DNA from 4 places in the Aureibacillus halotolerans genome. Region 1 is predicted to be linked to each of the others. Evidence: riboswitches for the same ligand, from Rfam matches in the RefSeq annotation. Region 1 holds a riboswitch; each other region holds the start of a gene.
The links. Region 1 has a riboswitch for thiamine pyrophosphate ahead of EV213_RS15830 (thiamine-binding protein). Riboswitches for the same ligand answer to the same signal wherever they lie in the genome.
Positions count from the first base shown of each region.

Region 2: linked by a shared signal. The riboswitch ahead of EV213_RS19545 (ECF transporter S component) and the one ahead of EV213_RS15830 (thiamine-binding protein) in region 1 are both predicted to bind thiamine pyrophosphate.
Region 3: linked by a shared signal. The riboswitch ahead of tenA (thiaminase II) and the one ahead of EV213_RS15830 (thiamine-binding protein) in region 1 are both predicted to bind thiamine pyrophosphate.
Region 4: linked by a shared signal. The riboswitch ahead of thiD (bifunctional hydroxymethylpyrimidine kinase/phosphomethylpyrimidine kinase) and the one ahead of EV213_RS15830 (thiamine-binding protein) in region 1 are both predicted to bind thiamine pyrophosphate.

Region 1 is NZ_SNYJ01000016.1:29,456-32,573, reverse strand. It holds gene EV213_RS15840 (ABC transporter substrate-binding protein) at 1-540, opposite strand, end outside; gene EV213_RS15835 (ABC transporter permease) at 547-1,383, opposite strand; gene EV213_RS15830 (thiamine-binding protein) at 1,355-1,651, opposite strand; TPP riboswitch at 1,799-1,909, opposite strand; gene cls (cardiolipin synthase) at 1,954-3,118, opposite strand, start outside.
Region 2 is NZ_SNYJ01000027.1:23,212-26,329, forward strand. It holds gene EV213_RS19540 (ABC transporter ATP-binding protein) at 1-765, opposite strand, end outside; gene EV213_RS19545 (ECF transporter S component) at 755-1,339, opposite strand; TPP riboswitch at 1,474-1,590, opposite strand; gene EV213_RS19550 (cysteine hydrolase family protein) at 1,649-2,224, opposite strand; gene EV213_RS19555 (cupin domain-containing protein) at 2,221-2,547, opposite strand; gene EV213_RS19560 (YqcI/YcgG family protein) at 2,522-3,118, opposite strand, start outside.
Region 3 is NZ_SNYJ01000010.1:14,113-17,230, reverse strand. It holds gene EV213_RS12370 (hypothetical protein) at 1-505, shown strand, start outside; gene EV213_RS12365 (hypothetical protein) at 586-885, shown strand; TPP riboswitch at 1,030-1,136, shown strand; gene tenA (thiaminase II) at 1,262-1,954, shown strand; gene EV213_RS12355 (LysR family transcriptional regulator) at 2,027-2,920, opposite strand.
Region 4 is NZ_SNYJ01000013.1:54,671-57,788, forward strand. It holds gene EV213_RS14460 (ABC transporter ATP-binding protein) at 1-454, opposite strand, end outside; gene EV213_RS14465 (GNAT family N-acetyltransferase) at 581-1,132, opposite strand; TPP riboswitch at 1,263-1,365, shown strand; gene thiD (bifunctional hydroxymethylpyrimidine kinase/phosphomethylpyrimidine kinase) at 1,449-2,261, shown strand; gene EV213_RS14475 (GNAT family N-acetyltransferase) at 2,651-3,118, shown strand, end outside.

The sequences.
Region 1 (3,118 bases):
CAAGAAATCGGTCGCACCAAGTGTAATCATTTCCACGTTGTCAGGATCAGCGCCGGCATTTTGCATCACGCCTCGAAGGGTTGCTTCTTCACTTTCGGATCCCCAACCTCCATACCGTTTGCCTTCAAAATCATTTACTGTCGTGATGTTGTCCTCGGCAAGAGACGCAAAAGAAGAGGTATTGTGTTGAATAATTGCAGCTACAGAAACTACAGGGATGTCTTTTGTACGTGCAAGCGTCACGTTTTCCTGTGTGCTTATGCCGAAATCAGCCGTTCCTGAGGCTACCATTGTGTCGGCAGTCGTTCCTTCTCCAGGCTGTTGAATAGTCACATTAATGCCAGCCTCTTCAAAAAAACCTTTTTGCTGTGCCACGTAAAGCCCAGTATGGTTCGTGTTTGGAAACCAATCGAGCATGACCGTTACGTCGGTTAAACCAGCTTTGCTTTCATCTTGTTCTTCAGGGGATGCTCCATTCGTGCAAGCAGCCAACAGAAATAGAGAACTTAAGAGCAGTGCGAAAAGCCAATGTTTGTTCATAGGAAATCACTCCTTGTTTTTTGAAATCGTTTTTTTGTCACGATGACTTGTTTTCTGCTGCACACGTTGTGATTGCCATGGCATCACGAGGCGCGAGATCCACTCTATCAGCCCGTAAATGAGGAGGCTTAACAAAACGATCACTAAAATGGCGGCAAACACACGGTCGGTTTGGAAGGATTGTGAAGACCTTGTCATAAAGACGCCGAGCCCTTTGCTCGCACCAAGCCATTCTCCAATAACAGCCCCCATTACACTGTACGTCCCCGCAATACGTAATCCTGAAAAGAACGCTGGCAATGCGGCAGGAAGTTTGACCATTTTGAATATATGCCAACGAGTTGCCCCCATTGAACGAAGCAGCTTTATCATCGCAGGATCAACCTGGCGATAGCCATCAGCCAAGCTAATTGTCATCGGGAAAAAGCAAACGAGCGCGACAACAATGATTTTTGGCGTCAGCCCATAGCCAAACCAAATCATAAACAATGGGGCCACCGCAATAATAGGGATGGTCTGTGATATCACAAGTGGAGGATACAAGGTTTGCCTAAGCCAAAATGCCAGGTCTGTTAACGTGGCAATTAAAACAGCTACAACGATTGCGATGCCAAGACCAATCAAGGTTTCTGTCACCGTAGGACCTATATGTGTGAGAAGAAGTGGCCATGATAGAAAGAACGTTTGGATGACAACGCTCGGTGGTGGGAGAATCCAATGCTCAATCCCTGTCAGCCAGACACCGACCTCCCAACACAGAAGGAGCATAAGGATAAAACAAGTAGGCAGAAGGACACCACGAGTAAAAGCACGGTTAATCTCTATATTTCCCGATTTTCTCATCAATGGTGACGCCTCCATCAGGGCGATAATGAATCTTGACATGGGTCATTACTTCTGACGCCCCTGCTGCGATACACGCATCCTGCGCTTTTTTAACGATCTCCAATAGCTCGTTCAAATCGCCCTCCATGACTGTTTCCATTGGACCTACTTCATAGGAAACGCCTGAATTGGCAACCACTTCAATGGCACGATCGACGACCTCATAGCTCTTGAGGTCTCCACTTACCTTTGGTAGCACTTGGAAGCCAAGATTAACGTTTGACATACAACTTCATCCTCTCTTTTAGGTCGTTTATTTTTGCCTCTTGAATGTGAGCGCTCCGATGACCAGGCGTGCGTGAATGTGTCAGAGCATAAAAAAACATCGCCAACAAGGGCGATGTTCACAAAGAAAATGCATAAACAGTCGGAATAACCGACGTTCTGCTGACATCCCTTCGCTGGCATTATCCAGAGCAGGTTTCGTGGGTCGGTGCACTGGCGCACCCTCTCAGCCATTGGTTAGGCTCCCCGCAGCGTATTCAAGTGGTATAACTATAGCATTCCAATGCTTTTTCTGTCTACTCATCACAACACAGGCGAGAAAAGACGGGAAAAGGCTTCCTTCAGTTTAATGCCCAGTCCGCGCTTTTGGCGTTCAGCAATAGAAAGTTGATGGCAATCCTCTAAATCCTTCTGATAATCCTGGACGAGCTTGTGGACAGCGCTAGAACGGAACAAAAAGACGTTTACTTCAAAATTCAAGTTGAAGCTACGTAAATCAACATTTGCCGTACCTATAGATGCGATTAGCCCATCAATGAGAATCACTTTTCCATGCAAAAACCCTTTTTTATAAGTGTAGATGGAGACCCCTTTTGAGAGGAGTTCATCAAAATAGGATTGTGTCCCGTAGCGAGTAAAAAAGCCATCATTCTCTTCTGGAACAATGAGGCGAACGTCAAGTCCCTTGGCTGCTGCGGTGCCAAGCGCCGTGCGCATAGCTTTGTTTGGAATAAAATAAGGGGTTGCAATCCAAACCGATTGCTTTGCACTCGTGACCATTGAAAAATAAATATCCGCCATCGTTCCTTGCTCTGAATCTGGTCCACTGGAGACGACATGCATGGCACCATCGACTTGAGTGGACGGAGCTTTTGTGCTGGAGTAGGTTTCAATGGCAAGCTTTTCACCACCACTTACATAATGCCAATCCATTAAAAAAATGGTATGAAGGCGCTGCAATGCCTCTCCAGTAATCATTAAATGAGTATCTCGCCAAAAACCAAACTTTTTAGAGCGCCCTAAGTACTCATCGCCAATGTTCAGTCCGCCAACAAAACCGACGTGACCATCTACAATAACAATCTTACGGTGATTTCTAAAATTGAGCTTTTGTGTGTTTAGCGCCTCTCTTAACGGAAGGAAGGGGTAGATGTCTACACCAGCATCTTTCATACGTTTAATTGCTTTTCGCTTTAGCCACAAACTTCCAATGCCATCATAAATGACACGGACCTCAAGTCCTGCTTTTGCTTTTTCACATAACACATCAATAATATCTGTACCAATATGATCTGAACGGAAAATATAATATTCAAGGTGGATAAAACGCTCTGCTTTTTTCAATGAGGATAGAAGTTTAGGAAACTTTTCCTGTCCGTTGGTTAAAACCGTAGCCGAAGAGAAAAAGCTAATCTCACTTTTGGTTGTGTGATGGATAAAATCAGACAACGCCTGCTCCATTTCAGTA
Region 2 (3,118 bases), on a different contig from region 1:
CTCACTCACAAAGGGCAACCATAAGCCACCTGCACGTAGAAGGTCCCAGTGTTTCTGTAATCCATCTTTTAACGGACCATCGTAAATGAGCTCTCCCTCATCATTCAGGATCAGGGCATTTTCAATAATATGAATCCAGCTTTCAATTCGATGTTCAATGACAATCACCGTCATGTCAGTTGTATTTAATAACTGTTCCACCTGAAGCGCTATGTCCCTTGCCGCTTGGGGGTCAAGCATGGAAGTAGGCTCGTCCAAAATGAGCACTGCTGGTTGAAGCACAAGCACACAGGCAAGAGCCAGACGCTGCTTCATCCCACCAGAAAGCGAGGTAATAATCGCATGCTTCTCTGCGGTTAACCCGACCTGTGTCAGCACCTCATCAATTCGCTCCTCCATGTCTTCACGAGGGATAGACCAGTTCTCCAGACCAAACGCAAGCTCGTCGCACACCGTCAGCATGCAAAATTGGCTGTCCGGGTCTTGAAACACCGTTCCTGCGATACGGCAAATTTCTCCTTCAGCAAACGTGGAGATCTCTTGGCCATTCAAAAAAAGCGCACCTTCCATGACACCTTCGACCGCCTCTGGATAAAGACCGTTCAAACAAAACGCAAGCGAGCTTTTCCCCGATCCACTCGGCCCCATCAAAAGCACAGAAGATCCTTTTTCGATATCGAACGAAAGCTGCTTCAAAACAGGCGCTGTCTGATCACTGTATGAAAAGGACATGCATTCTGCACTATACATCCTATTATGCGGCATGATCGGTAGGTCCTTTATTCTTCGCTTTCGAGAGCGCATACCCACGCAAAGCACCCGTCTTTGCCAACGCGTCGCCAATCCATTTCCCAAGCCACCCCGCAAGCACAGCTGAGCTTACAATACGCACAATAAACATGATCACAAGCAACTGGCTTGAATAAACGGCCAAGCCAGATTGGAAATAGCCGTACACAAAGCTTGCGACACCAGACCCGATGCCGGCCAACATTAGTGCTGGCAGACGAAAGTTTTGATAACGTAGCATCGCGAGCACCGCTTCTGCCCCTGCTCCTTGAATAATGCCCGATAGCAACACCGATGGGCCTAAGCCTAAAAGCATTTCAACACCAGCGGCAATCACTTCTGCTAGAAACGCAACGCCGGGTTTTTGAATAATATAAGCGGCCACGATGGAAGCAAGAAACCAGACTCCGTAAATGATGTCATAGCCTAGCGGTCCCATGATGGCATGCAATAAATGTCCGAGATGGGAAAACGCCATATACACGACACCAAAAACGACCGCAAGCACCGACATTAGAACAACTTCCCGCAACTTTAAAGCTGAGCCCATACAAAAATCCCTCCTTGAGTTATTCCATAACCGCACAGGAGGGATTTAGATAAGCGTTCACAGAGAAAGGTAGGTCAAAATAAAAGCACTGAAGTCAAAAGACAACAGTGCATTTTAAGGCACTGTTCGTTCCAATACCTTCTCATGCACTTCCCCACGCTGGTATTATCCAGATCGGGTCCCAAGGGATCGGAATTCAAGTGAACTCGCATCTCAGCCGCTAGCCTTCAGCAGCACCCCTAGTGCTTGCTATGAAATTGTTGATGTAATCATAGAGGTTTTTCTATGATTTGTAAAGTCCGTCTGCCATTAATCATAGAATAGGCTTTCTACCTCAGCTTGTTCCCTCACCAAACTAGAGGTGGATTGAACATGAGCGAACTCCTGATGCAAATGGGCCAGAGCAAACTGATGACTTTCTTCCGCGGATAGCCATTCCCCGCGATGGTCTTGCATACGAAACGCCGCTGTAGCGTCTTCGACAACGGTGCAATTATAACCATAGTTTGCTGCCATCCGCACGGTTGTCGATACACAATGAGGCGTCGTCAATCCAGCGAACACTAAATCCTCTATATGATGCTCCCGAAGCTTGACATGCAATCCCGTCCCTATAAACGCTGAGTTCACGCTTTTTATCACATGCCATTCACCTGGCAAAGGCTCAAATGAATCTTGAAAGGCAAACCCTGACTTCGCTGGATGCAGCGGGGAGGAAATCTCTTTTGACGCATGCTGCACATGAATGATCAGTCTCTTTTTTTCACGCCAATATTGAAGCAGCTCCTTCATGCGGTGCTCTGCCATCGGATTGTTTCTTTCTCCCCACGTCGTTGCTGTAAAGCCCTTTTGCACATCAATAAACACGAGAGCCATATCCGTCATGTGGGTTCATCCTCCTTTCGTATCGAAATCACATAGGTGCAGCCTTCAGCACCGGCCACTGAACCGTGCAATGTGCCTTTTGGCAAGTAAATGCGATCGCCTTCAGAACAGTCTACCATAGTGCCATCAGCTTGAAAGTGTAAACAGCCAGAGAGAATATGCAAGATTTCGTCATTAGGGTGGGTATGTGATGGATGAGCTTGCCCTGGCTGGTCTCTCTGTACCTCAACAAAGGCTGTTTGATCCTTGGGTAACAGTTCCTCAACGACTTCCTGTAAGCTCAATAATTCCCCTTTTTCATATCGAACCTTTTTTTCCACCATGCACATTCCTCCTTTTTTGATGAAACGGGCATCGAGCGGGTTCGTCATTTTGAGCATCTCGCAAGAAATATTGACGCCACTCACGATTAGTCTGTTCGCCATACCAGCCAAGCGCCGGGTGTACAGGTACTTGATCATAAGCGATTAAACGTTGGCGTATTTTCGTTTGCAGCACCTCCCCAGCTTTGGAATGTTTATGTATGCCTTCAAATACCCAGCGTGGCTGGAAGGTTATCATAAACGCATGCGATTTCCTGCTTTTCCTCAGCTCATGTGATGGCGTGTTGCACACAACGAAAATCGGTTCACCATGAAAACTGAATTCCCAAAGGGGATCATCAGGATCTGTCGGAACATCTGATGGCCAATCCTGTTCATCTAGTGCTCGCAATTCGTTCAGTACATTCCAGAAACGCTGCTCATAAACGGCTTGTGTTTCCTGTGGTTCATCTGGAGGGAAAAATGCGACAAACGATGTATTGCGTCCAATGTGGCGGAACGACTCTACGTAGGCACGCAAAAAGGCTGCGAGAAGAGACATATCTTTTGAGTGTGTAGAAGGAATAAAACA
Region 3 (3,118 bases), on a different contig from region 1:
ATCTTTAGCAGGGATGACGCAGGCCATTTCCGCGACTGCACATACAACCGTTAATGATACAGACGAGTCGTTAGAACTTACAGACAAGAAAGTACCTGCATCACCTCAAGAGGAAGCACTGCTACGCGCCCTTTCTTCTGCATCTAAAAAAGCGAAGGTCACCGTTACAGCGATCTCCTTTCAGTCAGCTGTCCAACTTGTGCAAGAGGTGGAAGAAGAGGTCTTGGAGCTCGATACCGATTGGTCCGACGATGATGCTGAGGTGGAGCCACCGATGGAGCCATCAGACCAAGTCTCTCAAGGAATAGAAGGCGTGTACCCTGTTCGCATGATGGTCACGGTTGAAGTCTCTTCTTACACTGAGCTACAGGCATTTTTGCAAGAGGTTGATCTGTTGGAACGGTTTGTTGGCGTAGAGTCGGTTTCGGCACCAGCGTTTACAACGGACAGAAATTCTGTTGACATGGTGCTCGCTGCGTATTACATTCCCCGTCCATCATCGTAAGAGCAACGATTGTTTATCCTTCCTCTTTTTGTGGAATGGTAAGATGACACATTCAAGATAAACAGAAATGAGGAACGAACATGTCATTGTCTACGATATTAAAATGGTTAACGGGTCTAGCGGAAGGGTTTTTAGGTATTCCTATAATTGGTGGTGCATTTATTCTTGCCAATGGCTGGGCGCCGTTAGGTTTTATGCTAGTCGTCCATATCGTCGTCTTACTCATCAGCAAATCGCAGAAAAAAAGCTATATGGGCTCAGTGCTAGGGATCATAACAAGCATTATCGGTCTTATCCCGATCGTTGGGATGATTTTTCATATCATTACAGCTCTTGTGTTGCTCGTTGATGCCTGGTCCTCAACAGCTAAAGAAAAATGATAATAAAACGCGATCTCTTCGGAGGTCGCGTTTTCATTTCTTACGCTGTTTTTCAGTTTAATTGTCTAGGCCTTCGTTTTGTATGAATGACACACTTGACAGATTTGTCCAAATTCTCTATTGTGATAGAGAATACACAAATAAATCGTCCACTGGGGGCGCCTATTGTTGGCTGAGATAAGGACATTGTCCTTGGTCCCTTTGAACCTGATCTAGATCATTCTAGCGTAGGGAAGTGGAGACGGTCGCGATGCGTCTATTTTTGTTATGCGCTATGCTCAACCGCTCCTTTTCCGGGAGCGGTTTTTACTATCTCTTGCCGCTCTCGCGTGGGAAGTTGGAATAGGCCCTAGGTGAACGAAGAGGAGGAAACGAATTGACGTTTACAGAACGACTTCGTGAAGAAAATGACGCGACCTATCAGGCTATTTTTGATCACCCTTATGTACAGGGGCTGAAAACGGGTCATGTCCCTAAGAACGCCCTTGTGCATTATGTGAAGCAGGATTTCGAGTATTTGAACGCCTTTATGCGCGTGTATGGGTTGGCAATATCAAAATGTGAGACAAGAGAAGAAATGAGCTTATTTAATGAACAAATTGGCTTCGTTCTTCATAGTGAAATTCATCCACATAACAATCTTTGTGAAGTGGCTGGCGTGCCCTATGAGGAGCTGCAAGGGTATCCACTTGCCCCAGGTGCCAGCCATTATATTTCACATATGATGACCACCGCCCAGCAGGGAACGTTAGGCGAAATTGTCGCTGTGCTGTTGCCCTGCCCATGGACATATTTAGACATTGGCGAGCGCCTCATGAAAGAAGCAGCACCCCAGCCAGGTCTGCATCCGTTTTATGAATGGATTAATTTTTACGGAACAAAAAGCATGGAGGGTGTGACAGGGAAGCTGCGGTCATGGCTCGACCGATATGCAGAAACGGCGTCTGAGCGGGAAAAGGAAAAAATGCGCGTGGCGTTTGCGAAAAGCTGTCAGCTGGAGCTAGGCTTTTGGGAAATGGCCTATACGGTCGAAGAATGGCCAGTTAGAGACGCCGTATTGCGTCGTTAAAAGAGTCACAAAAACCACGAGATTTCATACCTCGTGGTTTTTGTGCGTTGTAAATTGGAACAGCGACTTGTGTCACTTATCCCCTGAATAATGCTCCAGAAGATAGCGAATAAATGTGTCGGCTGCGTTCGTTCGTTCAGTGGTGGCTTCTACTAAGCAAAAATCCCGCTTAAGTGCTGGCCAACCAATCATAGGAACGATGTACAATTCTTTTTGTTTTAACGATTTGCTGACGACCCATTTTGAAAGGATGGAAACGCCTAGCCCGTTAACGACCGCTTCCTTGACGCCGTAATTGCTTGAGATGGTCGTCACCCTTTTGCTATGAAGCTTATGCGTATCAAAAAAACGATTCATTACTTCACGAGTTCCCGATCCAGGTTCACGCGACACCCAAGGCCATTCTGCAAGTTGTTTTGGTGAAACGGGCGCAGTTAGCTGGTGACTGTAGGAGGCAGGCGCAACAAGCACCATCTCATCCTCTAAAATGGGGGTGACATGAAGCTGCGGCAAAGTCACTTTGCCTTCAACGAAACCGAGAGTCAGAGTTCGATCGTGCACCTTCTCGGCAATGCTGGACGTATTTTCAATGAAAACCCTCAGCTCGACTCCTGGAAAGGCTTGTTGAAAGGGCGCCAATAACGAGGGAAGTAAATACTCGCCAATGGTATAGCTCGCGCCAATGGCTAATGTCCCTTCCACCCGCTGGTGCAGACCATCGATCTCCTGAATCGTCTGGTCGTAGAGAGCCACCAACTCTTGCGCTCGCTGATAAAAAAATTCACCTGTCGCCGTTAGCTTGACAAACTTCTGCGAGCGATCAATTAATGTTGTCTGAAACTCTTCCTCAAGCTGCTTAATATGCAGAGACACACTAGGCTGAGACAACAGCAATTTTTGCGCAGCTTTCGTGAAGCTTTTTTCATCAGCTACAGCAATAAAGGTACGTATAGGTTCAAGCGCCATAAGGTTTCCCTCGCTTATTCGAGTTTCCAAGTAAAATGACGATAAGGGGCGAACTCTTCGTCTGCTTTGCTCGCCTAGCTCCTCATGTACAAGTGCACACTGCAGGTCAGCATCCTTGACCTTCATGCATCTCCCCATTTTACAGGTCCGTTTTTGTTTATTCACAGTTCATTATCGGGCACCTCTCGTTCGTTCACA
Region 4 (3,118 bases), on a different contig from region 1:
CGAGCTCTAGTCGATGCAAAACAGAAGCGATGAACTGGATTTTCTGCTGGTTTCCCTTGGATAGTTCCTCGACCTTTTTCTTCGCATAATGGCCTATACCAAAGCGGTCTAGCCATTGATTCATTTCCTCTAGAACAGCTGCCTTACGCATGCCACGTAAACGCCCGAGATAGACAAGTTGCTGCTCAACAGTAAGCTTTGGGTAAAGCCCACGCTCTTCTGGCAAATACCCTACTCGTTCGCTCGAACGTTCATTTAATTGAATTCCGTCATACGTAATCTTTCCCGACGTCGGCTTCATAAGCCCTATGATCATTCGAAATGTTGTTGTCTTTCCTGCACCATTCGCGCCTAGAACGCCGTATATTTGACCTTTAGGTATAGTGAGGCTAAGGTGGTCTACAGCTGTATGTGACCCAAATGACTTTGTCACATCAGCAATCTCTAACGTCATTGAAAATCCTCCTTCAGTCCCCTCCACTTACATTCCTCTTTTATTATGCCACTCATTGGAGGTACAAAAAAGAGGTTTGAATTGCCAAGTTGTATCATTCTTGTTAACAAAAAAACAGCCCATGATTCACTCACAGGCTGCTTCTTTAGGTACTGGCATAATTTCTCTCACCATAAGCCAACAATTCTCCCAAATTCCCTCGTGCAGCTCATGCTGAGGGAGGTGTCGTGTTTTTTCAAATCCACATTTCGTGTAACAGGCGATCGCACGTTCATTTTTTTCTCGCGGATCAACGACAAAGCGACTTCGTGCGACATGTTGAGCCATGCGTTCAATCATAAAGGCATTAAATTCTTGTCCGATTCCTCGATTCCAATAGGATGGATCGCCAATAAATTGATCCATGCCGAACGTCGCCACTTCATCATTATAGCCATAACACGCTTGCGTTTCTTGATCAATTTCGTATACCTGACAGTAGCCGATCGGCCGATATCGATACACAATAATCAATCGTTCGACGTGGGCTTCGTTTCTAAAAAACCGGTGTTTCACCATTGACTCATCATGAGGACGGTCACGACCTTCATAAAATTCCAATAATTCTTCGTTCTGAAGCCACTTTGACATCAATGGGATATCCACTGTTTGAAGAGGTCGAACTGCTATATCATCCACAGGTTTCATCCTTTCTTTTTCTGTCAATATAGAATAATAGAATGCCGCATACACAGACGTTGTATGAATGAAGACAGTTTTTTAACTTCACAACCCCAGTTAAATACGATACGATGAGAAAAATACAATGTTGGACTGCTAGGGGAGCTCGTTGTGAGCTGAGAAAAGCACTGCTTTGACCCTTTGAACCTGATCTGGTTAACACCAGCGGAGGGAAGCTATCGGCCGATACGCATACAAATGCACCCATGCCGTCGTTTCTATTCCGGGATGGTTTTTTGTGACTCCTCAGCAGTTCGCTTTCTGGAGGATAAACATGACGATACCTATTGCATTGACGATTGCTGGCACGGACCCATCAGGAGGTGCTGGCATTCAAGCAGATTTAAAAACATTCCATGAGCTGCGTGTGTTTGGTACAAGTGCGATTACGGCAGTTGTCAGCCAAAACACTTGTGGCGTAAGATCCTTTGTCGATATTGATCCAGCACTTATAGAGGATCAGCTTCAAGCCGTCTTTGAAGATGTACCGCCAAACGCTGTCAAAACAGGCATGTTGTCCATTGTACCTGCCATTGAAATCACTGCAAAAATACTAAAACAACATGGCGTTTCCCGTTATGTCATGGATCCCGTAATGGTCGCCAAAAGTGGGCATTCTCTTCTCTCAAAGGAAGCTGTTCAAAGCTTAATTACGATGCTCTTGCCACTAACCTATGTGACAACACCAAATATCCCTGAGGCAGAGATTATGTCAAATATGCGTATTTCTTCTTTAGATGATATGAAAAAAGCTGCCCGTTACCTTGTTGATGATTGTGGAGCCTTTGCTTGCCTGTTAAAAGGGGGGCATATGTCTGATGAAAATGCAGTTGATGTACTCTACAGCGAAGGTGGGTTTGAAACGTTTTCAAGCCCACGTATTGCGACAAAGCACACGCACGGAACAGGTTGTACGCTATCGGCAGCAATCACAGCAGAATTAGCGAAAGGAAAATCGGTGCAGTCCTCTGTGGAGACTGCCAAAGCCTATATCTCAGCTGCCATTGAGGATAGCCTTCAGATTGGTCATGGAAATGGTCCAACCAATCACTGGGCGTTCAATGATCGTCTATCGAACCGTGCATAGGTATCGTCTCTTATTATAGAACAAATTACAATCGGAAGAATTTCCTTAGTCTATGATCGGTGTACGACTTTCGTCTCTGTTTTCAAGACGAATCAGCTTTCTAAGTTTGGTTCTTTCTTACCACTCTAATGGAAATAATGGTGTTTACGACCAGACCAATGATTCATTTTCAGTAAAATCACAATCTAAACATTTTGTTTTGAACACTGCTATGCTAACATAAATTAACAGCATGATGCTTGCAATCACCTGAGAACCACCCCCTTTTTAATGGCCCGTAACCTGAACAGGTTTACGGGATTTTTTATGCACTCAGGGGAACGAAGAAAGCGATCACGTTCATGAACATGATACAATTGCTAAAACATCATCATAAAGTGGGGAGCCTTATGGAAATACCGACGTTTGAGACAGAGAGATTGCTGATCCGTCCCTTAAAAGAAAGCGACGCAAACGCAATGTACCAAATTCTAAGCAACTATGACGTCACAAAGATGTATGGAATGGAACGTGTAACGACATTCGAAGAAGCTGTCCATCTTATACGCTCATTAGAGGACAGCTTTTATTATGGTTGGGGAATACGGTGGGCCATCGTCAAAAAGGCCAACGCTGTTTTTATCGGCACCGGGGGATTTCATGAATGGTCGTCCAGAAACAGCCGCGTTGAAATGGGGTATGAACTTAGCCCAGCTTTTTGGGGAGCCGGCTACGCTAAAGAAGCATTATCGGCCATGATCTCCTGGGGATTTGAGCATGGCTCATTGCTTCGTATCGGAGCAACAGTGATGCCGGAAAACAAGGCCTCGCTACGGTTGCTTAACAAGCTAAGCTTTCAACAAGAGGGCACTCTACGA